DNA from 3 places in the Clostridium sp. 001 genome. Region 2 is predicted to be linked to each of the others. Evidence: riboswitches for the same ligand, from Rfam matches in the RefSeq annotation. Region 2 holds a riboswitch; each other region holds the start of a gene.

Region 1 (8,235 bases), 2.2 Mb from region 2:
AATTATGTTGGATAATATGGATGTAGATACTATGAGAAAGGCTGTGAAATTTGTAAATAAAAAGTTTATTTTAGAAGCTTCGGGAAATGTCACCGAAAATACTATAGTGGATATTGCTTCTACAGGTGTTGATATAATATCTATAGGTTCTCTTACACATTCTGTAAAAGCGATGGATATAAGTTTAAGATTTATATAGAGTTCCTAATTTTAAAGTCATGAATAGTATATTAAGAGGAACAAATGAGGTGATGACATTGGCTATAGAAAACTTGAAAGAGTTAAAAAGTCAATTGGAACTGGATGCAACTAGATTAAGAGAAAGTATATGTATAAAAGACAGTCTTTGTATAAAAGATAAGATATGGGATACTGATGAAATGTTTCAAGATATAAAACAAAGGGTTATACTTGAGTATATTGAAAAACTGCTGGATAAAATTGATGCAGAATAAATTTAAAGTGGGGCTGTTACACTAAGCTTGAATACTACAGTATGTTGTTCCAACATATTGTATGTAAATTACTTAGTGCAACAACCCCATAAATACTATAATGATAAAATCTTACATATGTAAAGTAAAAAAATAAAATAAAAATTAAAAATAATACTTGATAATATTTAAATTACGTAGTATCATAAATTTAAATTAAATCTTAGTAAATAACTATGAATTGCGATGATAAGAAGAGTAGGTTATAATTTGACTATTACAGAGAGGATTTCCCTTGGATGAAAGGAGATCTTAGTTGATGATAATTGAAGTGCATCTTGGAGCTCTGAATTGAAGTTTAGTAGACTTCAGCGTATATGCCCGTTAAAGCATTGAGGTATGATTGTACCAAAAATTAAGTTGTCCCATTATATGTATTTTTTATAGGATAAACAGAGTGGAACCGCGGAAGTAAACCTTCTGCCTCTGAATTGAGGCAGAAGGTTTTTTTGTTTTTGAGAATCCGGAACTCAAAAATATAACATTTGAAAATAATTGAAAATTTTTTATATTGAAATTATTTATAGGGAATCAAGAAAGGAGAATAAACAGATGAATATAGAATCATTATTAATACACGGTGGGGTTGATGGGGATAAAACTACAGGAGCAGTTAGTGTTCCAATATATCAGACGTCAACCTATAAGCAAAGTGGACTTGGAGAAAACAAAGGATATGAATATTCAAGAACGGGAAATCCAACTAGAGAGGCACTTGAAAAACTTATAGCACAACTTGAAGAAGGTAAAAATGGATTTGCATTTGCCTCAGGAATGGCAGCGATAACTGCCGTGCTGACACTTTTCAAAAGTGGAGACAAAATAATAATATCAGACAACGTATATGGTGGAACCTATAGGGTACTTGATAAAGTATTTAAAAATTTTGATTTAAACTACGAATTGATTGATACAAGTGACCTGGAAAAAGTTGAAAGTAGCATTACAAAAGAAGTAAAGGCAATATATATTGAATCCCCAACTAATCCACTTATGGATATAACAGATATAAAAAAGATATCTGAAATTGCAAAGAAAAATAACCTTTTGACTATTGTAGACAACACTTTTATGACACCTTATCTTCAAAATCCAATAGAACTCGGAGCAGATATAGTACTTCACAGTGCAACCAAGTATTTGGGGGGACACAGCGACTTAGTTGCAGGACTTGTTGTTGTAAATGATGAAAAGTTAGCTGAAAGACTGTATTTTATACAAAATTCAACAGGTGGAGTATTAGGACCTTTTGACAGTTGGCTCTTGATAAGGGGAATAAAAACATTGTCAGTTAGAATGGATAGACACCTTGAAAATGCAGCCTATATAGCTCAGTTTTTAAATGAAAGTCCTTTTGTAGAAAAAGTTTATTATCCGGGACTTGATAGCCATAAAGGCTATGAAATTCAGAAAAAACAGGCTAGAGGTTATGGAGCTATAATTTCCTTTGTACTGAAAAAGGATATAGATATAAAAAAATTTTTTAAGAATTTAAAACTTATAACTTTTGGAGAAAGTCTTGGTGGAGTGGAATCTTTAATGTGCCATCCTGCTACTATGACCCATGCAGCTATACCTTATGAAATAAGACAAAAAGTTGGAATTGTAGACAATTTGGCAAGACTTTCTGTTGGAATAGAAAATAAAGAAGATTTGGTAAAAGACTTAAAAAAGGCAATTGAGCTTTCAAAATAGAGTTTGATAAATAATTTGATTGGAGGATTTTTAAATGGAAGTTTTTGATGATATAAAGGAAATGATAGGAAAGACTCCTATATTAAAGATAAATGAATTTGATTTAAAAGATGGTGTGAATATATATGCTAAACTTGAGAATTTCAATCCAGGAGGAAGTGTAAAAGACAGAATTGGGGATTATATGATAAAGCAGGCAGAGAAAAGAGGAAAGTTAAAAAAAGGATATACTATAGTAGAAGCTACAGCAGGAAATACTGGACTTGGAATTGCACTTGGAGCACTCAATAGGGGATATAGAGTAGTATTTGCGGTCCCAGAGAAATTTTCCATAGAAAAGCAAGTGCTTATGAGGGCACTTGGTGCAGAAATAGTGCATACTCCTGAAAAAGACGGTATGCGAGGAGCTATAGAAAAGTCAAAAGAACTTTTAAGCAAAATTCCCAATTCTATATCATTTGGTCAATTTGAAAATGAAGACAATCCACAGACTCATTACCTTACAACAGGTCCTGAAATATATGAGCAGTTAAACGGTAAGATAGATTACTTTGTAGCTGGAGCTGGAAGTGGGGGAACTTTTACAGGAATAGCAAGATATTTGAAAGAAAAAGATAGTAATGTAAAAGCTGTATTAGCTGATCCGGAAGGATCTACTCTTGGCGGCGGCACTGAAGAACACGGTTATGCCATTGAAGGTATAGGAAATGACTTCCTGCCAGACACTATGGATTTGAAATTAGTGGATAAAGTCATAAAGATAAATGATGAGGAGGCCTTTTCACTAGTTAAAGAACTGGCTAAACGTGAGGGATTGATAGTGGGTTCATCTTCTGGAGCAGCAATTGCAGCTGCATTAAAGCTAGCTAAAATTATAGATAAAGGTAATATAGTTACAGTATTTCCGGATAGAGGAGACAGATATTTTAGCAAAAACTTATATGAATAAATTGCGAAGGTTTTAGATTAAAACAAGAGAGAAAACCATCAGCTAAACTAAGCTGATGGTTTTTTTTCATCTTCATTATACTCAAAGTTACATTCTTTGAGAGGTACTATCTTTGTCTTCTTAATAATCTTGTATCCAAGATACAAAGATATAAATATAGGAATGCACATATAATTTGTTACAAAATCAAACCAGCTAAATGTTTTAGCTTGAAATACCCATATGTTAGAGCCAAATATAACAATTATACAAAGTATTATAGATATAATGGGGGCAAATGGATATAACTTAGCTCTATATTTCAAATCCTTCAAATTTTTACCTTGTGCAGTGTATGCTTTCCTAAATCTATAATGGCAAATAGCTATACCTAACCATGCAAAGAAGGCTGTGATACCAGAAGCATTATAGAGTATGTAATATATTTTTCCATCTCCAATCAAAGAGGCGAAAAAAGCAAAACAAGCAATAACAGTTGTGGCGTATAAAGCAGTTGTAGGAACACCATGTTTGTTTACTTTTGATAAAAATTTAGGTGCTTTTCCTTCTTTGGATAGGGAATAAAGCATACGTGAAGCTACGTAAAGGCCTGAATTACCGCAGGATAGAACTGATGTCAAAATTACTGCATTCATAATACTTGCTGCAATTGCAAGACCAGATCTTTTAAATACCATGGTAAAAGGACTGAATGAAATATTATCTGCACCACTTTTTAATAAGTTTGGATCAGTAAAAGGAACTAAAAAACCAATTACTATAATTGCCCCCATATAAAATAGTAAAATACGCCAGAAAACATTTTTTATAGCTTTAGGAACATTTTCTTCAGGATTTTCCGATTCACCTGCGGCAAGGCCAACTATTTCTGTTCCAGAGAAAGAAAATCCTGCAACTAAAAATACATTAATAATAGCAGATATTCCGCCAACAAAAGGCCCTTTTTTTCCAGAAGCATCTGATAGAACCCAATTACTTAATCCAGGTGATTTTCCACCTAAAATGCCAAATATCATGAGAACACCTACTATAAGGAATACTATAATTGTGACAACTTTAATACTTGCAAACCAATATTCACTTTCACCGTAAATTCTTGCTGAAAGAATATTTAAAATAAAAATTATTACTAAAAATAGCATACTCCATAAAGTAGTATTGGTATTCGGAAGCCAGAATTTAACAATCATTGAGCCTGCAACCAATTCAGCTGCAACGCATATTGCCCAGCAAAACCAGTAATTCCATCCAAGGGTAAAACCTAGTGCAGGGTCAATGAATCTTGTAGCATAAGTTTCAAAAGATCCTGATATAGGCAGCAGTGTTGCCATTTCACCGAGGGATGTCATTAAAAAATAAACTAAGATTCCCATAATTACATAAGCTAAAACAGCACCGCCAGGTCCAGCTGTGCTAACTGCACTTCCGCTAGCAAAAAATAAACCAGTTCCAATTGATCCTCCTATGGCAATCATGTTCATATGTCTGGCTTTTAGAGTCCTTTTAAGTTGACCTTGTTCATTTGATTTTGAATTTGTGTCCATTTTAAACTTCCTCCTTTTGTTTAGCAATAAAATATATAGTTATTTACCTATGGGACACGCATATTCACATATTCTACAATATTTTATAATATTAACGGGTTCTTCTGTGGAAACTTCAGGTATATTCATAGGCTTAATACTAGCTACATCTTCTTCCATTTGTATATTACACAAGGTCCTATCAAAATTTCCTACTCTTCCAGGCAGTTCACTTCTACCTAATTCTGAAGAAAAATATATTTCCTTAGCAAATGCACCTTTTTGACATTTTTGCCAGCACTTAATTTCGCAGCTTTTACATGGATCGTATCCAGAAGGTCCGGTTGATTGTAAATCTAAATTTAAACCAAGTGCTCGTAATCTTATGTGTGGACCATACTCAGGTGTCACCAATAAGTTATTTCTTCCTATACATCCTAATCCAGCCACTACTGCTGAATCTTTTAGGAATATTCCACCCTTTTCCACATGATAATTAAAAGAATAGGTTTCTATACCTTCATTTTCCAATATGCTTTTAACACTTTTGGTAATACTAATTAATTTTTTGTTGCCTATAGTATTGTGATCTTCAATCCAATAATCCACAGTAGGGTTGTCTATAGGATGATGATAAGCTAAAATAAGTACACTTTTTATTCCCTGGGGCCATAGAACTTCTGTTAGAAATTTATCTTTTTCTCCACGCATATAAGTTCCAACACCATTATATTTAGGCATCTTAGGTACTACAGTAAAGGCAGGGGCTTTTTTTAGGTCCTCAACATTTGCAATGCCTGCTAGAGAAGCTCCAGTTTTTAGTGCAAGTTTTATAATTTCTTTTGATGTAAGTTTGTCCATAATTTGTACTAATGTATTTTAATATGTAAAAATACATTATTCACTTCCTCTCTTTAAGTAATGTATTTTAAATTCATGAATTTTTTACTGAAAAATAAAAAATCCTCTTCCCAAAAAGAAGAGGATAAATAGCGTAGGTTATTACGAGAGTTTATTAAGAAAACATCTCTCCCTCATCTTTCAGAATTATTATGATCTGCTGGAATTAGCACCTTTACATGTTTACGCATAGGCAAAACATGAGGTTGCTGAAACTTCATAGGGCCAGTCCCTAAGTTTCTCTTGATAAGGATTTATTTAATTTTAATTTTTTGTAAAAATATTATTAACTAATACGTATTATATATGTTATGTTTTTCAATGTCAATAAAAATCTAATTATGTTACAGGACAATATGATTGAATTGAATGTTTATACAAGATATGCAAATATTTTATGTATAAATTACAATAATGTATAATTACCATTGAATCTTGTAAAATTTTAGTGTAATATATTTTATATTACTACATTGATAATAGCACATTTATCGAAAGATAAAGTCGCAAAGCTATGGGCCTAAAGGAAATTATTTCCTATGGCTGCCAGGTTACCAAATTATAGTTTTAATAATCAATATTTATCCGATCGCTACCATTGCTAATACCCCATCACACACAGTGAAAGCGACTATCACCAAATTAAAGATTTTGGGATATCTGCTTTTCTATCAAAGTGGGGGATAAGCACTGCTACGCGCATGGATAACGATTTCTAAGCATCAGGTGGAATCAAAACTCAACCTGGTGCCAAGAACTCTGTTTATACTTATATTTTGGTACCTATTTATATATTAATAGGTACATTTTTAATTTGTAAAAGTTTTTAAATCTGTATTAGAAAAACCAAATTTGAAATGAAGTGACATAGATGTATTAATCTATTCTTATATATTATCAAAATATATATCACCAGCAACATCAATTTTATTGCACAAACAATTAAATTAATGATATTAGTATGTTTTGTTTATCTCAACTTGCACTTAAAAATGTAAAAAAATTAATATATTTAGGGGGACATAAAATGAACACTAAAGAAGAGAGCTTTCAAATAACTTTTAATAAAAAATCACTTAAAGTTGTGCTAATAATTTATATGGTATGCTGTGTTCTATCATTCTTATTTTATTTTTCAATAAAATTACTTGGACTTAATGACAACATAAGTGTAATTTCTTTAATTATGCTTGGAATATTTGTTTTAATTTATGGTATTATATTTTATAAATGTTATAAATGTACCATTACTCAAAATAGTTTTAATATGAAAGCATTTAATACAACAAAAATTGTGCTTTTAATAATAACTTATTTTCAGTATTTATATTTGAACTTTATAATGCACTTAAATTCCATATGGCTTATAGTTTTCTTTTTCGTTATTCTTGGAGCCCTGTTTTTTGATATAAAAATGATTATAGAGTCAATAGCTTTAAGCCTTTTATGTCAAATCATAGTATTTGTAAATAATCCTTCAATTTTTCAGGATAAACAATTGATTATTGCAGAAGCGGCTATGAAAATCATCACTATTTTTATAACTTTGGCATTAATTTTCATAGTTGTATACTTTGCATCTAATCTATTAAAGTCAATTGGTAATAAGGAAGTTGAGTTAAAAAAAGAAAAGCAAAAGTTGCTGGATTTATTTGAAAATATAGCTCAAATTTCTGGTACTGTTTTATCATCAAGTGAAAACTTAAGTGCAGCTATTGAAGAACAAACAAGTTCACTTTTGGAAGTTTCAGAAACAAGTCAATCTGTATCAAAAAGTTCTGGTGAAATGCTAGATAAATCAAATAAGAATAAAGAAATATTAAATACTTTATTAAATGCTAATGAGGTTGTTGCTAAAAAAACCAAGGATAGTGAAGATAAAATAAATTACTTTATCAATATTACAGATAAAAATCAGAAATCTTTAAATGATACTCTTTCAATTATTATGGATATAAAAAATAGTATAGAGGATACGTTTAAGTCTACAAAAGATTTGGAACAAAAATCAAGACAAGTAGATGAGATATTAAATATTATAGGAGATATATCAGAACAAACTAACCTTCTTGCTTTAAATGCATCAATTGAATCAGCAAGAGCAGGTGAAAATGGTAAGGGTTTTGCTGTAGTAGCAGATGAAATAAGAAAATTAGCTGAAGGAACAAAACAATCACTTAATCAAGCAAGTGCAATAGTGGATGAACTAAAAAATAAAATTGATGTAGTTCAAAAACAGATGACGTATAATAGCGAAAAGTCTCAGACCGGTAATAGTATTATTAATGAAACAGTCAGAGGAATAAATGTTATGACTTCCAATTTGAAATTATTTAGTAATAATGTTCTGGATACAAATAACGCTTCTACTACATTATTTACAAAAACTAAAAATGTAGTTCAATTTAATGAAGAAGTATCGAATATGACAAAAGATACAATATCAAAATATGAAATGATAACAGAAACAATATCTCAAAATGCTGCCACAAGTGAAGAAATAGAAGCTAATATTAATGAACTTAGAAATGTTGCTGAAGATATGAATAAACTTATTAAATAGATTTTGGTTATTTCTAACCTAGTTATGAAATTGAAGTATCCTAGCAACTAATTATGCTCCAAGTATTGAAATTAGTTGGATAGTTTTGATGTGAATTTAAATTTGCTCTAA
Region 2 (8,235 bases):
ATACTTTAATAAATTTAACTTTGTATATATAAGTGCTGCTCCTATTATAATAATAGTTATTAAAAAAAATAATTCTATTTCATGTATAATTAACTTATTTTCAAATTGTTTCTTCTTATTTTTTCTATAAAACCTATCAAGAAAGTCTATACTTTTATTATATATATTTTTTACCGGTATAGAATCTCCAAGTATATCAGGATATATGTTTTCATCTACTGTACTCTTTTTAATTAATTTTGATGCTTTAATATTGAATCCTATATTAGTTTCTATTGAAGTTTGAGTACTAATAAGCTCACAAAGCTTTGAATTTGTATAAAGTTCTCCTAATACATATATCTTGTCAATCTTACTGCCGAAATGCCTTGTTGAATAAAAATTAAAAAAATAATCAAGACTTCTCATTAAGTCATTAAAATCTTCATCCTCTGTTTCATTTAATATATTGGAATAAAGAAATATTTTCCCCTTATCCAGTATAGTTAAAGTAGTCTTTTCTACATTTGCATCTATGACAGCTATACTGCAATAATCTTCATCTAAAAACAAATTTGATATGGAATCAGGATATATCCCTATTGACTGTGGGACCAATCCACAATATTTTATAAAATCTAATACCTGCTTTAATTTTATTCTAGGCACAACTGTAAGCATAATGGCCATTTTATCTTTATTGGTTAAGGAAATAACTTCATAATCATAAAGATATTCATTCATGTTAACAGAAAAGTACTCTTCTATATTATTCTTTATAAAACCTACAAGTTCCTTTTTATTCATAACTGGAGTTTCTATTATTCTTGTTATAATACTTTCCCAATTCAATATTATTCTTACATTTTTATTTCTAATTTTTAACTTTTCTCTAATACTTTTGATCTTATTTAAATTATATTCATCAGCATAGGGTTTTCCCCCAGAAATAAATTCATTCTTCTCATATATTCTACTTATTTTTTTTATTTTTGTTTTGTTTATTATCTTTGATGCAACAGCCACATCTGCATAATTTTCCTTAAAACTAAATATAATTTTTATTTTATTTCACCCCCTGTGCCATTTGAACTATAGGTAATGCTACTCCTAATATAACTACCCCAACAATTAAACCTATAACCAGGGTTAAAATAGGTTCCACAAGTGACATAATTCTAGCAATACCTGTTTCTACTTTCTCATCATATATGTCAGCCAGTTTAAACATAATCTCATCAAGCTTACCTGTTTCTTGTCCTACTCTCATCATCTGCGTCACAAGAGGCTTGAAAATATTTTCACTTTCAATAGAATCAGCAAAAGTTGTACCCCCAATTAGCTGGTTTTTAACTTTATCTATTTTTTTTGACATAAACATATTTTCTACAACAAGCTGCACATTATCCATTATAGTTATAATAGGAATTCCAGACTTTAAAAATATTCCCATACTTCTGGTAAACCTAGCTGTTATAATATCTAGCTTAACATCTCCTAAAATAGGAATCTTTAACTTAAACTTATCAACAAAATATGCAACTTTAGAAACTGTATTTATATATTTCAAAAAAATTACTGCTATAATCGTACAAATAATTATATACAGATAATTATTATCAAAAAAATTCATAATACCAAGTACAATTACTGTTATAGCAGGTAATTTCATGTTTTCAAATAGATTTTTTATTTCAGGAAATACAATAAAATTAAAGAATACAAGCATTCCTAGTGCTACAATTAAAATTAACATAGGATACACAGCTGCACTTTTAATTTTACTTTTTATACTGGCTTCTTTTTTATAAAAACTCTCCATATTATATAATACAGTATCTAAATTTCCACTGATTTCTCCTGTTTTGACCATATCAATTAATAGTTTTGGAAATTTCCCGCAGTTTTCCATAGATACATCCAAACCATTGCCTTTTTTTATACCATCCGTTATATTTAAAATTATTTTCTTCATATTCTTATTTTTAATTTGCTGCTCCATTATTTCAAGTCCATTTAAGAGAGTTATTCCTGAATTTAAAATCATAGCAATTTGCCCACAAAAATTAGCCAAAATTTCATTATCAAGTTTCTTATCTAAAAACTTAAATCTAGATAAACTAAATTTTTCTTTTACATATATTACTTTCAACCCTTTACTTTTTAAATTTCTAAATGCTTCATCAGCATCAATATCTTCAATTTCTTCCTTTATTACATTAAATTCATCATCCCAAGCTTTATATATAAATTTTTTCATATATTATCTCCATAAGTAGCCCTTAACATTTCTTCAACAGTAGTTACTCCATTTAAGACCTTATTTATACAGGATTTCCTTAAAGTATTCATGCCCTTATCCACAGCTAATTTTTCAATTTTATTTTCAGTATAATCTGTATCTATGATATTTTTAATGTCATTATCTATTTCAAGTATTTCAAATATACCTATTCTTCCCCTGTAACCTGTATTATTGCACAAGCTGCATCCTTTACCTCTCTTTAGTTTAACCGGTTCTTTAAGTCCAAGTATTCTCATTTCTCTCTCATCACTCATATATTCTTCGGCACAACTTGGGCATATCTTTCTAACCAGTCTCTGAGCTACAACGCCTGCTAAAGTAGAAGATATAAGAAAAGGCTTTATGCCCATATCCAGAAGTCTTCCAATAGTTCCTACTGCATTATTGGTGTGGATAGTTGATAGTACCAAATGTCCTGTAAGTGCAGATCTTATAGATATTTCCGCCGTTTCATTATCCCTTATTTCTCCTACAAGAATTATATCGGGATCCTGCCTTAGTATACTTCTTAACCCACTGGCAAAGTCAAATCCAATCTTAGTATTTACCTGCATCTGATTAATACCTTTTAAATTATATTCTACGGGATCTTCTATTGTTATTATATTTTTTGATACGTCATTTAATATGTTTAATATGGAATATAGAGTTGTAGTTTTACCACTTCCTGTAGGTCCTGATACCATTATTATACCATATGGACTTGCAACCATCCTCTTTAGTTTCATTAATTCATCGTTTTCCAGTCCAATTTTTTCAAGATCCATTGAAAAGCTGCTCTTATCAAGCAGTCGCATTACAATTTTTTCACCTAAAATAGTTGGGATGGTGGAAACTCTAATATCTATTGTATGCTGCTTAACTTTAAAGTTAATTCTGCCGTCCTGGGGTATTCTATTCTCAGCTATATTTAAACTGGCCATTATCTTTACCCTGCTTATTACAGCAGAAAGCATGTCTATGTCCGTTCTCATAATTTCCCTCAGCATACCATCTACTCTAAATCTAACTCTCATTTCTTTTTCATCCGGTTCTATGTGAATATCCGAAGCATTATATAGCATTGCATTTTCAATTATGGTATTTAGAAATTTTATGATTGGTGCAGCTGTTTCATCAGCTAACTCCTGATCATTTTCCACCGTCCTATTTGCAAAGTTTTTTCTATAGTCCTGTACTGCTTCTTGTGCCTTACTTTTTCCATAATATTTTTGAATATTTTTCAATATACTATTTCTAAGTGCTATAGCTGTTTTAACATGATAGCCTGTCGATACTTTTATATCCTCTATGGCAAAATAATTTAAAGGATCACTCATAACTACAAGTAAAGAACCATTTACAATGTCTATTGGAATAGCCTCACGTTTTTTTGCAGTACTTACAGGTAAAATATCTATAATATTCTGGGATACATTGATATTATCTAAATTTATCAAAGGTATGCCAAGCTGTTCTTTTACTGCATTAACTATCTGTTCATCTGTTGTAAATCCCATATTTACAAGTACTTCTCCAAGTTTTTCACCTGATTCCTTTTGCATTCTGAGAGCCTTCTCCATAACTTCTTCAGTTATAACTCCCTCATCTACAAGTATCTGTCCCAGACGTTTTTTTATTTTTGGCATAATAAACACCTCTAAAAATCATTATATTATAAAGAACATGGAAAAACCATGTTCTTTAATTAACCTATTTAACTTTTAATGGTTGAGTAGGAGTTCCACCTTTATCATAACCAAAAACAGCATATCCATCACTATATACATAAATTACAACTGCGCCCTCATGACTAGCATCGTTACCATTTACAGAAGCACTAGTAACTGATCCTCCTCTACTAATAATTACAACCGATGCATTTCTTTTAGCAAAAGGATTAATTAATTGTTCATCCGTCTTGGTTGTATCTGTAGGACAAAGGTCTCCTGCTTTAGAATTATTAGGTGCTGATAAATTAAAGTCTGATTTCATCTTCGATATAAGTTGGCCATAGTGTAAATAGCCATAAGCTCCTCCGTTATTTGTAACTGTCGTTTCCAAATAACCTCTTACAGTATTCACATTGGTAGTTACACCTGCATTTTTAGAATTGCTTTTAAATATTTGCGACTTAGGAATTAAAACTACAGCAAGTATGGCAATAATAGCAAGTACTATCATGAGTTCAATAAGTGTAAAGCCTTTCTTCTTTTCTAATGTCATTACATTTTCCACAGACATCCCATCCCTTCATTAATTAAAATAACTCAATAGCTCAGCTTTCCCATATATGGAATTTGGGCTTAATATAAAAAAATTGTGAAACAATTTTTTTAAAGAACAAAGTTCAAAGTTCAAATATCAAATAAGGATAATTTTCTTCCTAACGTCAGAAAATATTAAAATTATAGATTTCCTGAGATACGAGGGAAATCATCTTTATCTGTTCTTTGTTATTTGAACTTTGTTATTTTCAAAAGCTTTGTTTCGCAATATTTTTAAACTATGAAAGTTGATTTAAAATAACATACTATAAATTAATATATGTCTTACAACACCCTTTTGTTATAAATACCAATTTACAATATTTTGTCCACAAAATACTGTAATAATAGATGCCAGTACAATAAATGGTCCAAAAGGTATGTAGTCTTTTCTTGACTTCTTTCCTGACAGAATAAGTATTACTCCTGCAGTGGCTCCTATAATAAAGGATAAAAACAACATTAGGAAAGTAAGTTTAAGCCCAAGAAACAAGCCGCACACAGTACAAATTTCTGCATCTCCCCATCCCATGCCACCTTTTGTTATGAGAATGATAAGAGCTAAAAGTCCACCGCCTACTATACCTCCATATACATATGTCTTTATAGGCAGGCCATTATAATAATATATTACTAAAAATATAAATGTAGAAATCAGACCTACTACTGTGGTTTTAAAATAAATGTCAGTGGTATTCAAATCTATCATTCCTACCACAATTAAAATACTTATAAATACAATATATTTTACAATATCTATGCTAATTCCAAATTTAACATAAAGCATAGTGTACAACAAACCAGTTGTAAATTCTATAATAGGATATCTTGCAGATATCTTCTCTCCACAATTTCTACATTGTCCCTTTAAAATAACATAGCTTACTATAGGAATTAAGTCATACCATTTAATCCTGCTGCCACAATTTGTACAATGAGAAGGTGGATACACAATAGATTCCTCCATTGGTATTCTATATATGCATACATTTAAAAAACTTCCTATTATGGTTCCAAAAACAAAAACAATAATACTACAATAAATATACATATGCACTCCATTTTTAGGGTTAAATAAAGCCTTATGATTATAAAAAAGTTCTATAATCATAAGGCCGGTTGCATCATTAACTCAATACACACCAGATGCCCATATAAAGTGCGTATTTCATTGTTTCCCATTAATATATTAAATCATTTATTATGATTTTACCATAAACTTCACCAAAATATAAGTGTTTTTAAAACTTTGTACTTTATTTTTTGCTTTCTGAAAAGATGCTATTACCTGGCTTACTAAAGTTTGATGTTTTCATAAAATTTACAAGATCATTGGAACTAAGAGGTTTTCCAAAGAAAAAGCCCTGTACATTAATGCAATTAGCTTTTTCTAAACATTTAAGCTGCTGTTCTGTTTCCATACCTTCTGCCACTACCTCCAAATTTAAGTCATTTGCAAGATTGATAAGATGTCTTACAATAGTAAACTTTTTTTCAGATTTATCTATACCATTAATAAAAGATCTATCTATTTTTATTCCATCTATAGGCACACTGTATAGGTAATTTAAAAATGAATATTGAGTTCCAAAATCATCAACAAATATTTTTATTCCCATATCTTTTATATTTCTCAAGGCAGATGTAATTTTTTCAGTAGAATTAATAGCCGTCCTCTCAGTTATTTCAAAATTAATATATTCAGGCTTAACTTGCGTTATTTCCAATATATTTTTAATAAAAGTAATAAAAAAATCATCTTCAAATTGTCTTATAGACAAATTAACAGACATAATTAAATCGGAGTATCCAAGGCTATGAAGTCTTTTTGCCTCAAGACATGCCATATAAAAGACAATTCTGCCTACTTTCTTTATTTCGCCATTTCTCTCTATTCCATCAATAAAATATGAAGGTGTTAGTATCCCAAACTCTGGATGATTCCATCTGATAAGAGCTTCCACTCCATAAATCTCACCGCTGTTAACGTTTACCTGTGGTTGATAATATAATATGAACTCATGATTAATCAAAGCATCTTGTATATCAGTTCGAATTTTTTCTTCCATAGCATTATTTTCATACATATTAACATTAAAAAATTCATATGTGCTGCCGCGTTCTTTATTTGCACAATTTAAAGCTATACTTGCATATTTAAATACATTACCAAGCTTCCTATCATCATAGGGATATAAAGAAATTCCTAATTTTATTTCCAATTTTAATTTTTTATCTGCCAATAGAAACGAATCATCACTTATTTCCATTATTCTTTCTACAATCTCTACAGAACTGCGTCTAGATTTTATATTAGGTACTATAATAAGCAATATGTTCCCGCCAAACTTATAAATATATGATTTTTGATTAATAAGACGTTTTATCCTGTTCACAATATTATGCAATAAAACATTGCCGTATTTGTACCCTAATATATAATTGCATAAACCTAAATTAGACATATTAAGAAGGCATATTGAGAAGCTATCTTTTTCCTGTACATATTTATACATAAATTCATCAAAATTATAGATAGAATAATTTAAGTCATAATTATAAGGTAAGAAATCCTTTTTCATGGACAATATATCACCGCCCTTATATTTTGATAAATGCTCCAAAATATAATTAATTTCATATTTTAATAATTTATTATATCATACATTTAGATTTAATTCAAATTAATAGGATAATTGTATAAAATTAACTTGCCCAAGTAATACTTTGAATAAAATTAAAACCACCAATTAGCTATCATATAACTAACTGGTGGTTAAGCAAATCCTAACTCTTTTGAGTACTCTGATCTTACCTGAATATTCATCACCCTTTTTCAATTACCATTACAATGTATTAATACACTATAAAAATTTAATTTATTATTTTTTTCAAACACACTTCTAAAAAACTTCAATTAACTTTCTACCAAAAGACTTACCTTTAAAACTATACTGCTTTATTACATAACACTTTAATCTAAACTTACCAAATTTCATACATTCTTGTTGAACATTCTTACAAATTAAATATTCACAAGTATTTTTCAGATATTCCTTATAACTTACTCCAGTGAATATTTAATCATATTTACTTTCGTTCTAAATAAGTGTATTAATATCTGATTTTTTAAACTTTCTACTTCTTTAAAACAATTTCCTTAGTACTCTTTTCGAGTTAGGATTGCTAGAAGAAGTTATATCTTTCTTCTTGAATTTATTATATAGTAAACGTTTATATAAGTCAACACTTTTTTATATTATTTTTGCACTCTTTTAGTGTAGGCCATAATTTATCCCTTTCAGAAAAAATAATATTGTCAATTCCCTCAAGAGGCCATTTTATATTTATATCAGGATCATTCCATATAATACCGCCTTCATCTTCAGGATGATAAAACTCAGTACATTTATAGCAAAATTCTGCTTCGTCTGAAATAACTAGAAATCCATGGGCAAATCCCTTTGGAATATAAAATTGTTTCCTGTTTTCTTCAGATAGTGTAACTCCTATCCATTTCCCATAGGTAGAGGATCTCTCTCTTAAATCTACAACAACATCAAATACCTCTCCTTTTTCTACTCTCACCAATTTTCCTTGAGAATAGTTTTTTTGAAAGTGAAGTCCCCTTAAAACGCCCTTCTTAGATTTAGATTTGTTATCCTGAACGAACACCTCATCAAGACCTGCCGACTTAAAATCATT
Region 3 (8,235 bases), 210 kb from region 2:
ATGACATGTTTAGGAGCGGCAATACTTTGGTTTGGTTGGTATGGATTTAATGCTGGAAGTGCACTTGCTATAAATGATGTAGCAGTAAATGCTTTTATAACTACAAATACTTCCGCAGCAGCTTCAGCAATAAGTTGGAGTGTTTGTGAACTCTTCTATAGAAAGAAAGTTACTTCTCTTGGAGTTGCCAGTGGAATAGTTGCAGGTCTTGTAGCTATAACTCCAGGCGCAGGTTTTGTAAGTCCTTTAGCTTCAATACTTATTGGATTAATAGGAGGAGCTATTTGTTACACTACTGTTACTTTTGCAAAATCTAAGTTTGGATATGATGATGCACTTGATGCTTTTGGATGTCATGGTATAGGAGGAATCTGGGGAGGAATTGCTACAGGAATATTTGCATGGAAAGCAATAAACTCTGCCGGTGCGAGTGGACTTATACATGGGAATCCTAAATTGGTTCTAATTCAACTTACAGCTGTTCTGGCAAGTGTTGTATATTCTGCAATAGTTACATTTATAATAATTAAAGTAATTAAATCTGTAAGTGGAATAAGAGTAACTGATAAAGATGAACAGATTGGACTTGATGTTACAGAACATGGTGAAGAAGCTTATGGAGGAATGAATATTTAACAATTGACTATTTTATTGTAAGAAAGGGAACTCTAGTTTAAAATAAGAATTGAATTAGAGAGTTAATTTTCATAAAACATCATAAGCTGTATTATGAAAGTAAATATATGTTTAAAGGAGGTAAAATAATGGGAGACAAACTTACTAAGGTTGATATTATTACTTCTGGAGGAAGATTTGAAGAGCTGAAACAAGCATTAGGAGATATAGGAATTTCAGGTATGACTGTTACGAATGTTTTAGGGTGTGGAATGCAAAAAGGTCATAAAGAATATTATCGTGGGTTAACTATGGATATTAATTTATTGCCTAAAGTTAAAGTAGAGATAATAGTTTGTGAAGTACCTGTAGAGAAAGTTATTGAAACTGCTAAAAAGGTTCTCCACACTGGAGAAATGGGCGATGGAAAAATATTTGTATATAATGTAGAAAATGTTATACGAATAAGTACTGGTGACGAAGGCAAAGCTGCTCTGCAATATAACAAAGATGATAAAAGGTAATGATAAACAGAGTTCTTGGCATCAGGTGGAGTTTTGACTCCACCTGATGCTTATTAACAGGATTCTTAGTGCTTCAGCACTTAGAATGCGTTATCCTTTAGGGGAAATCGTTATCCAGAGATGTAGCTGCTCTTTACTCCAACTTGGAGAAAAGCAGATATCCCAAATCTTCGATTTGGTGATAGTCGCCTTCACAGAGTGCGTGGGAGTATTAGAGCAGGTAGTCATCGGACAAACTAAGTAGAGATATAGTGGAGTTTAGGAATATATTAGAGCTTAATTAAGATATTGGTGTTATTAGTGTTATTTGACTTTATTTATATTTGATAGTAAAATGAATATAATTTAATAATAGTTGGAAGCAATGAAAAATTTCCGCTATTTGGGCACTTGGAAATTTTAAAGCTAGTAGTGCACCCGGCCAACAATTAATAATGTTTATTAATTGTTGGCTTTATTTTTATTTTAAGGTTACTGGGGGGAATAAAAGTTATTATGTTAAAGATTCTAATTGTTGATGATTCTAACTTTTCTCAAAAGATAATATCTAATTTATTAAAAAGTTTTTTGGATAATGCTGAGTTCTTTTTTGCAAGTGATGGAAGAGAAGGCTTTAGCAAATACAAAGAAATTAAACCGGATTATGTATTTGTAGATTTGTTGATGCCAAATGTAAATGGTAAAGAGTTGATAAAATTAATAAAAGAATATGATGCTAGTTGTAAAATAATTGTTATTTCTGCAGATGTACAAAAAAACGTAAGAGAAGATATGGAATCATATAACATAATGTACTTTATAAATAAACCGTTTAATCAGGAAAAAGCAAAGTTCATATGTGATAAAATGAGGAATGATAAAAATGAATAGTAATGCCTTAAGATATGATATATTAAGGGAATTATTTAATATTAGTATTGGCAAGGCTGCAAGTATTCTTTCGGAAATAACAAATAAAAAGATTTTGTTAGATGTTCCTAATATAGAAATATTAAATTCTCAAGATGAAAAATTTAAAATAAATGGATATTTACCTGATAAAATAGATGGAACATTAATGGTATCTTCTATTTCTTTTGAAAAAAAATTAAAAGGAAAAGCAAATTTAATCTTTCCGGCTAAAAAAATGAGAACTTTTATAAATCTTTGCTTAAACGAGGAACAAGAAAATAGTGAATATTATGATATGAATTTTACAGACATAGATTTTGATACTGTTAAAGAAATAGGAAATATAATTTTAAATTGTATCTTAGGTGAAGTTGGGAACTATTTAAATATCAACTTAACATATACTTTACCGGAAGTAAAAGTATTTAATGTAATAGATTTTAGCAAAGACATTAAAAATGAAAGTTATATGTATACCTTGGTTTTATACATAACTTTTCTCATAGATGATGTGGAAATAGAGGGTGCTGTAATAATTGATTTAACATTAAAATCCTTAAATGAATTGATGAAAAAAATTGATAAAGTAAGGGATGAACTTTATGAATAGAATTTTATTTGATGCTCTGGATAATGTTAATGAAGGAGTAGTAATTTTAAATGAGCAATTTAAAATTTTATTTTGGAACAGTTATATGGAACATATAACTGGAATTGGAACAAAATATATTATAGGTAAAAGTATTTATAAAGCACTACCAAGTTTTAATAGAAATTATTTTAATGAATCTATAAAGTCTTTAATGAATAATGAATATAGACTGTTTTTTTCAGCCACCATGCATAAGGATCTAGTTAATGATAATGGAAAATTTAATTTAAAGATAAGCAAGTTAGAAGAAGGCAAATCGAGGTTCCTATTTTTGGAGTTTATTAACGTTACCAATGAATTTGAGAGAGTTAATCAATTAAAATTATATATCAATAAATTATTTCTTTTAAATAAAGAACTAAAGGATAAAGAAAAAGTTATTAGAAATTTGGCTTATTATGATAAATTAACAGGGTTGGGAAACAGGGTGTTATTTTATGAAATTGCAGAGAAAATACTTGACAGTTGCCGTAGAAATAACAATATGTTAGGGCTAATGTTCATAGATGTAGACAATTTTAAAAGTATTAATGATACCTATGGACATACGACTGGTGACAACGTTCTCGCCAAGGTGGCAGATATATTGAAGAAAGCTACGAGAAAAAATGATGTAATTGCTAGATTTGGTGGAGATGAATTTTTAGTATTGCTGCCAGATATAAAAAATTTTAATAATTATAAAATAATACATTCTAGGATTATAAATACTAAAAAGAGAATTATAAATTTAGGTGGTAATAAAATAAATATATCTCTTAGTACTGGAGTTAGTTTTTATCCTCAGGATGGCAAAAGTATTGATGAACTTATAATAAAGGCTGATAAGGCAATGTATATTGCAAAAAACGTAGATGGAAATGATAACTGTTTTTGCAGTAAATATATTGTGTAAGATTAGTATTTAAGTTAGAAATTAATAGTTAAGAATGAAGAATTAATAGTTAATGTGGATTTTTTTCCGTTACACTACAAAAAATCTTTGATTAAGCTTTTCACCACTCGTTTTGCTAAAGCGAAACATTGCTGATTTATATAAATTTAAAGATTTTTTGCGACAGCTAAAAATCATCTTTCACTATTAATTTTTCATTATTAATTCTTAATTTGCTAAGCTTTGCTTCGCAAGTTTTTTATATTAAGTCAAAATTTTATATGTGCGAAAGTTTGAGTTCCTATATAAATTAGAACTACATTTGATATAATAACTATAGAACTTGTAAAGGAAAGCTAGATTTATACATATAACTTTAGGAGGATAATATGGACTATACTTTAATTGCCACATCAACTTTTGGACTTGAGTCTGTAGTGGCTAAAGAGCTTAAAAACTTAGGATATGATGATTTAAAATTGGAAAATGGTAAAGTTACTTTTCCTGGAGATGAGATGGATATAGTTACCTGTAACCTGTGGCTTAGAACTGCAGACAGGGTACTTATAAAAATGTCAGAATTTAAAGCTGAAAGTTTTGAAGAACTTTTTCAAGGAACACTTGCTGTAGATTGGGGAAGCATAATGCCTGAAAATGCGTTTATGCATGTAACTGGAAAATCTATAAAATCGAAACTACATAGCGTGCCGGATTGCCAGTCAATAGTTAAAAAAGCTGTTATTGAATCTATGAAAAAAAAGTATAACAGAGAGAAATTTAGTGAAGATGGAGTAGAATATAAAATAGAAGTAGCAATATTAAAGGATATAGTAACTTTAACTGTGGATACTTCCGGCGAAGGACTTCACAAGAGGGGATATAGGAAAAACTCAGGTGGAGCACCTATGAAAGAAACTTTAGCAGCAGCTTTAGTTCTCTTGAGCAAATGGGAGCCTTCTAGAGTACTCGTAGATCCTATGTGTGGTTCTGGAACTATTGCCATTGAAGCTGCTATGATAGGAAAAAATATAGCACCAGGTTTAAATAGGAACTTTGTGTCGGAAAAATGGGGTATAATTCCTCATGATTTATGGGAGGATTTGAGAAAGCATGCTAGAAATTCTATAAATAATAAAGAGTTTAAAATTTTAGCTTCAGATATAGATGGCTGGGTAATTAAAACCGCAAAAGATAATGCTAAAAAAGCAGGAGTGGCAGAACAAATTGAATTTCAAAAAATTCCTGTGCAAAATTTCAGTTCAAAAAAGAAATATGGGTTTATAATAAGTAATCCACCCTATGGCGAAAGACTTGGAGATGTCAAAGAAGTGGAGAAACTTTATGAGGATATGGGCAGTGTATTTTCAAAACTTCAAAATTGGTCTTATTTTATAATAATCGCTCATGATGGATTTGAAAAACATTTTGGAAAAAAATCAGATAAGAATAGGAAACTATATAATGGCAAATTAAAATGTTATTATTATCAGTATTTTGGAGAGGAGCCAAAACATAATTAACTGCCTAACGTATATAAAATGACTTATATATCTTTTATTATGTATAAGTCATTTTTGCTTTATCCCATTTAGTAGTAAGTCACAATATTTTTCTGTGATTTCACTTATAGATTTTTCATGTTTTTTATATGCCGCATACCCTTTGGAAAATTCCACTTCTGGTATATTGAGTCTTTCCATAATGAAATCCCTGAGAAGTACCATATTTCTAAATATATAAAATATCATAATATTTTTATCTAAATCCCTACGTATCAATTTTTTATCCTGAAATATATCTATTATATCTATAAATTCTTTTCGATTTACTGGTAAGTATGACTTAAATTGTTTACTTTTACAGGCATGAAAAAGAAAGCTAGCATAGTTATAATACATAAAATCAAATTCCAATACATGTAGTACAAGTTTTTTTGACAACGTTAGGGCATCTAAATGCTCTTCTTCTGGTTTAAAGTTGGTTATATAAGATAACTGCTTGCTTAAAGTATAGTCAATAAGAAAGATATATAGGTCTGTTTTGTTACTAAAATATCTGTAGAAGCTTCCCTTAGCAACTTTTAAATTAGTTATAATTCTATTTAAAGAAGATGAATCAAAATCGTGATTTGCAAATTCATCGATGGATACTTTTATAATTTCTTCCTGCCGTTCTTTAGGTAAATTAAAAAAAGTTTTATTAGGCAAGGTTATCACCCCTAATTTTATAATTAATGCAATTTAAGTAATCGGCTTCCAATTGTGTAATCGTCTCAATAATAATTATAACATTTATAAAAAAGTTTTCTAGTATTGACAGTAAAAGTACGTAGGTGGTATAATTTATTGAATTGACCACACGGTCGCGACTCATCATTCTTATATTAGGAGGTGCATTATGCCAAACAAAGTTCTTAATGTTATAAGAGAAAAGGTACCTAATGATGTTTCAAGAAAAAAAGTACCTATTATTTGTTTAGTTGTTGTAGTTATTATTGCATTAACAGCGTATTTTACAGCTTTTTCAAAGAGTAAAGAAAAAGAGACTACTGCTAGAAGTTATCCGGTAAAAACTGCTGAAATTAAAAGCGGAAGTTTTCCTATGACACTCCAATATGAAGGATTAACAGGAGGCAGTGAAGTTAGAAAATTATCTTTTAAGAGCTCAGCTAAAATTTCAAAGATATATGTATCAAAAGGCCAGCATGTAAAAAAAGGTGAAAAGTTAGCAGACCTTGATAAAACTGATTTGAATTTTGCAGTACAAGCTGCTAAATCTCAAATGGATACAGCTTCGGCACAATATAGTAAAGCAGTAAACGGAGCACAGCAGGAAGATATAAATAAAGCTCAAATAGCTGTACAAAATGCACAGGATAACAATAATTATTATAAGGATTTATATGATAAATATATCAAATTAAATCAATCGGGAGCTATTTCAAATCAACAGTTAAATGATACAAAACTTCAGGTAGACAGTACTCAGAATGCATTAAACAGTGCCCAGCAAAGTCTACAGCAGCTTCAGAATGGATCTAGGCCAGAAGATAAACAAGCAGCCCTAGATCAGCTAAATACAGCAAAAGCTGACTATGACTCAAAACAAAGTTTACTTAATGATGCTACTATGACTGCAGATATGGACGGTTATGTTGTTGATGTGTTAGGTAAAGAAGGAGAAATGCAGCAGGCAGGTGGCCCTGTAATATTATTTAGAAGTGAAAATCAAGTTATTACAGTAGGTCTATCTCAAGATGATGTAAAGAAAGTAAAAGTTGGGACAAAGGCGCAAGTAAATATTGGAGACGATAAAGCACAAGGAGAAATTATAAATATAGTCCAAATGGCAGATAGTAAATCTGGAACATATAGTGCTGAAATCAAGCTGTCTACGGCTATAGATGCCAGTAAATATTATGTAGGTGAAACTTCAACAGTTTACATAGACATGGGTCAAACGAATTCTATATCCATTCCAATTAGTTCAGTTTTAAATGATGGGGAAGATTATGTTTATGTAGTTGAGAACGGACATGCTGTTAAGAAAAATATAACTTTAGGTGATACTGATGAGGATAAAGTTTCAGTAGATGGTCTAAAAGATGGAGATGAACTTATAGTTCAAGGAATGAAGAACTTAAAATCAGGATATAAAGTTACAGTTAAATAGAAGGAGAATATAATATGGGATTAATTAAAGCAGCTATAAAAAATAAAAAAATTGTATTATTTCTAGTGGCTATAATTATAGTTAGTGGCTTTTACTGTTATAGTGGAATCTCAAAACAGGAAACCCCAGATGTTGCATCTCCAGCAGCTATGATTACTACAGTTTATCCAGGTGCTTCACCTAGCGATATAGAAAAGTTGGTTACTAAAAAGGTTGAGCAGAAAGCTGAGGAAGTTGATGGATGTGACTATGTACAATCTTATTCGGAAAGCAATGCATCAATAGTTATACTCTATTTAAACAATGATGCTGATGAAGATAAATCTTGGAGAGATTTAAGAGATAAGATAAAGGATTTAAAATCTGACCTTCCAAGTGGATGTAATGATAGTGAAATTAATACTAATCTTACAGAAACAGCCGGTAGCATAATAAGCATATCAGGTAATAATTATTCTTATCAACAGTTAGGAGATTATGCTGATGATATAAAGAAGGAGCTTCGTGATACTGAAGGTGTTTCTAGGATAGATGTAAAGGGTAAGCAGGATAGACAAGTAAAAGTAGATATAGATTGGAATAAAATAAATAAATATCAAGTATCTGTAGCAGATGTATGTTCTGTATTAAAGGCACAAAATGTAGATATACCATCGGGTTCCTTAAATTTGGTTACGGGTAAGATAAAGGTAAATACGCCGGGGATGTTTAGTTCACTGCATGATATAGAAAATACTGTTGTAGGAGTCTCAAGTAGTACGGGTGAAATGGTAAGAATTAAAGATATAGCAAAAGTATATATGGACTATGATGATGATTCAACTTATAAATTTACTGACAATGCTCAAAATGCAGTATTGCTTGCAACGTATTTTCAAAAAAATAAAAATATAATTCCAATAGGAAAGGATATAAAGAAAAAATTAGATACAATAAAAAAGGGAATGCCAAGTGATCTCAAAATAGATGAAGTTACTTTTCAACCTAAGGATGTAAGTGATTCTGTC

What was found. Region 2 has a riboswitch for cyclic di-GMP ahead of B5S50_RS13845 (A24 family peptidase). Riboswitches for the same ligand answer to the same signal wherever they lie in the genome.
Region 1: another riboswitch for cyclic di-GMP. It lies ahead of B5S50_RS02210 (methyl-accepting chemotaxis protein); the one in region 2 lies ahead of B5S50_RS13845 (A24 family peptidase).
Region 3: another riboswitch for cyclic di-GMP. It lies ahead of B5S50_RS12960 (response regulator transcription factor); the one in region 2 lies ahead of B5S50_RS13845 (A24 family peptidase).

The regions. Positions count from the first base shown of each region.
Region 1 covers NZ_CP020473.1:517,332-525,566, reverse strand. Annotated here, with positions in the region: gene nadC (carboxylating nicotinate-nucleotide diphosphorylase) at 1-199, shown strand, start outside; gene B5S50_RS02235 (hypothetical protein) at 258-455, shown strand; gene B5S50_RS02230 (bifunctional cystathionine gamma-lyase/homocysteine desulfhydrase) at 1,047-2,189, shown strand; gene B5S50_RS02225 (PLP-dependent cysteine synthase family protein) at 2,224-3,138, shown strand; gene B5S50_RS02220 (amino acid permease) at 3,186-4,682, opposite strand; gene B5S50_RS02215 (hypothetical protein) at 4,722-5,522, opposite strand; SAM riboswitch class I at 5,693-5,814, opposite strand; cyclic di-GMP riboswitch class I at 6,033-6,120, shown strand; gene B5S50_RS02210 (methyl-accepting chemotaxis protein) at 6,589-8,124, shown strand.
Region 2 covers NZ_CP020473.1:2,964,054-2,972,288, reverse strand. Annotated here, with positions in the region: gene pilM (type IV pilus biogenesis protein PilM) at 1-1,005, opposite strand, end outside; gene B5S50_RS13860 (type II secretion system F family protein) at 1,046-2,239, opposite strand; gene B5S50_RS13855 (GspE/PulE family protein) at 2,236-3,912, opposite strand; gene B5S50_RS21845 (type II secretion system protein) at 3,977-4,501, opposite strand; gene B5S50_RS13845 (A24 family peptidase) at 4,832-5,581, opposite strand; cyclic di-GMP riboswitch class II at 5,635-5,718, opposite strand; gene B5S50_RS13840 (bifunctional diguanylate cyclase/phosphodiesterase) at 5,787-7,112, opposite strand; gene rfbC (dTDP-4-dehydrorhamnose 3,5-epimerase) at 7,774-8,235, opposite strand, start outside.
Region 3 covers NZ_CP020473.1:2,754,573-2,762,807, forward strand. Annotated here, with positions in the region: gene B5S50_RS12950 (ammonium transporter) at 1-636, shown strand, start outside; gene B5S50_RS12955 (P-II family nitrogen regulator) at 765-1,139, shown strand; cyclic di-GMP riboswitch class II at 1,488-1,571, shown strand; gene B5S50_RS12960 (response regulator transcription factor) at 1,635-2,009, shown strand; gene B5S50_RS12965 (chemotaxis protein CheC) at 2,002-2,640, shown strand; gene B5S50_RS12970 (sensor domain-containing diguanylate cyclase) at 2,633-3,577, shown strand; gene B5S50_RS12975 (class I SAM-dependent RNA methyltransferase) at 3,946-5,076, shown strand; gene B5S50_RS12980 (TetR/AcrR family transcriptional regulator) at 5,125-5,772, opposite strand; gene B5S50_RS12985 (efflux RND transporter periplasmic adaptor subunit) at 5,954-7,228, shown strand; gene B5S50_RS12990 (efflux RND transporter permease subunit) at 7,243-8,235, shown strand, end outside.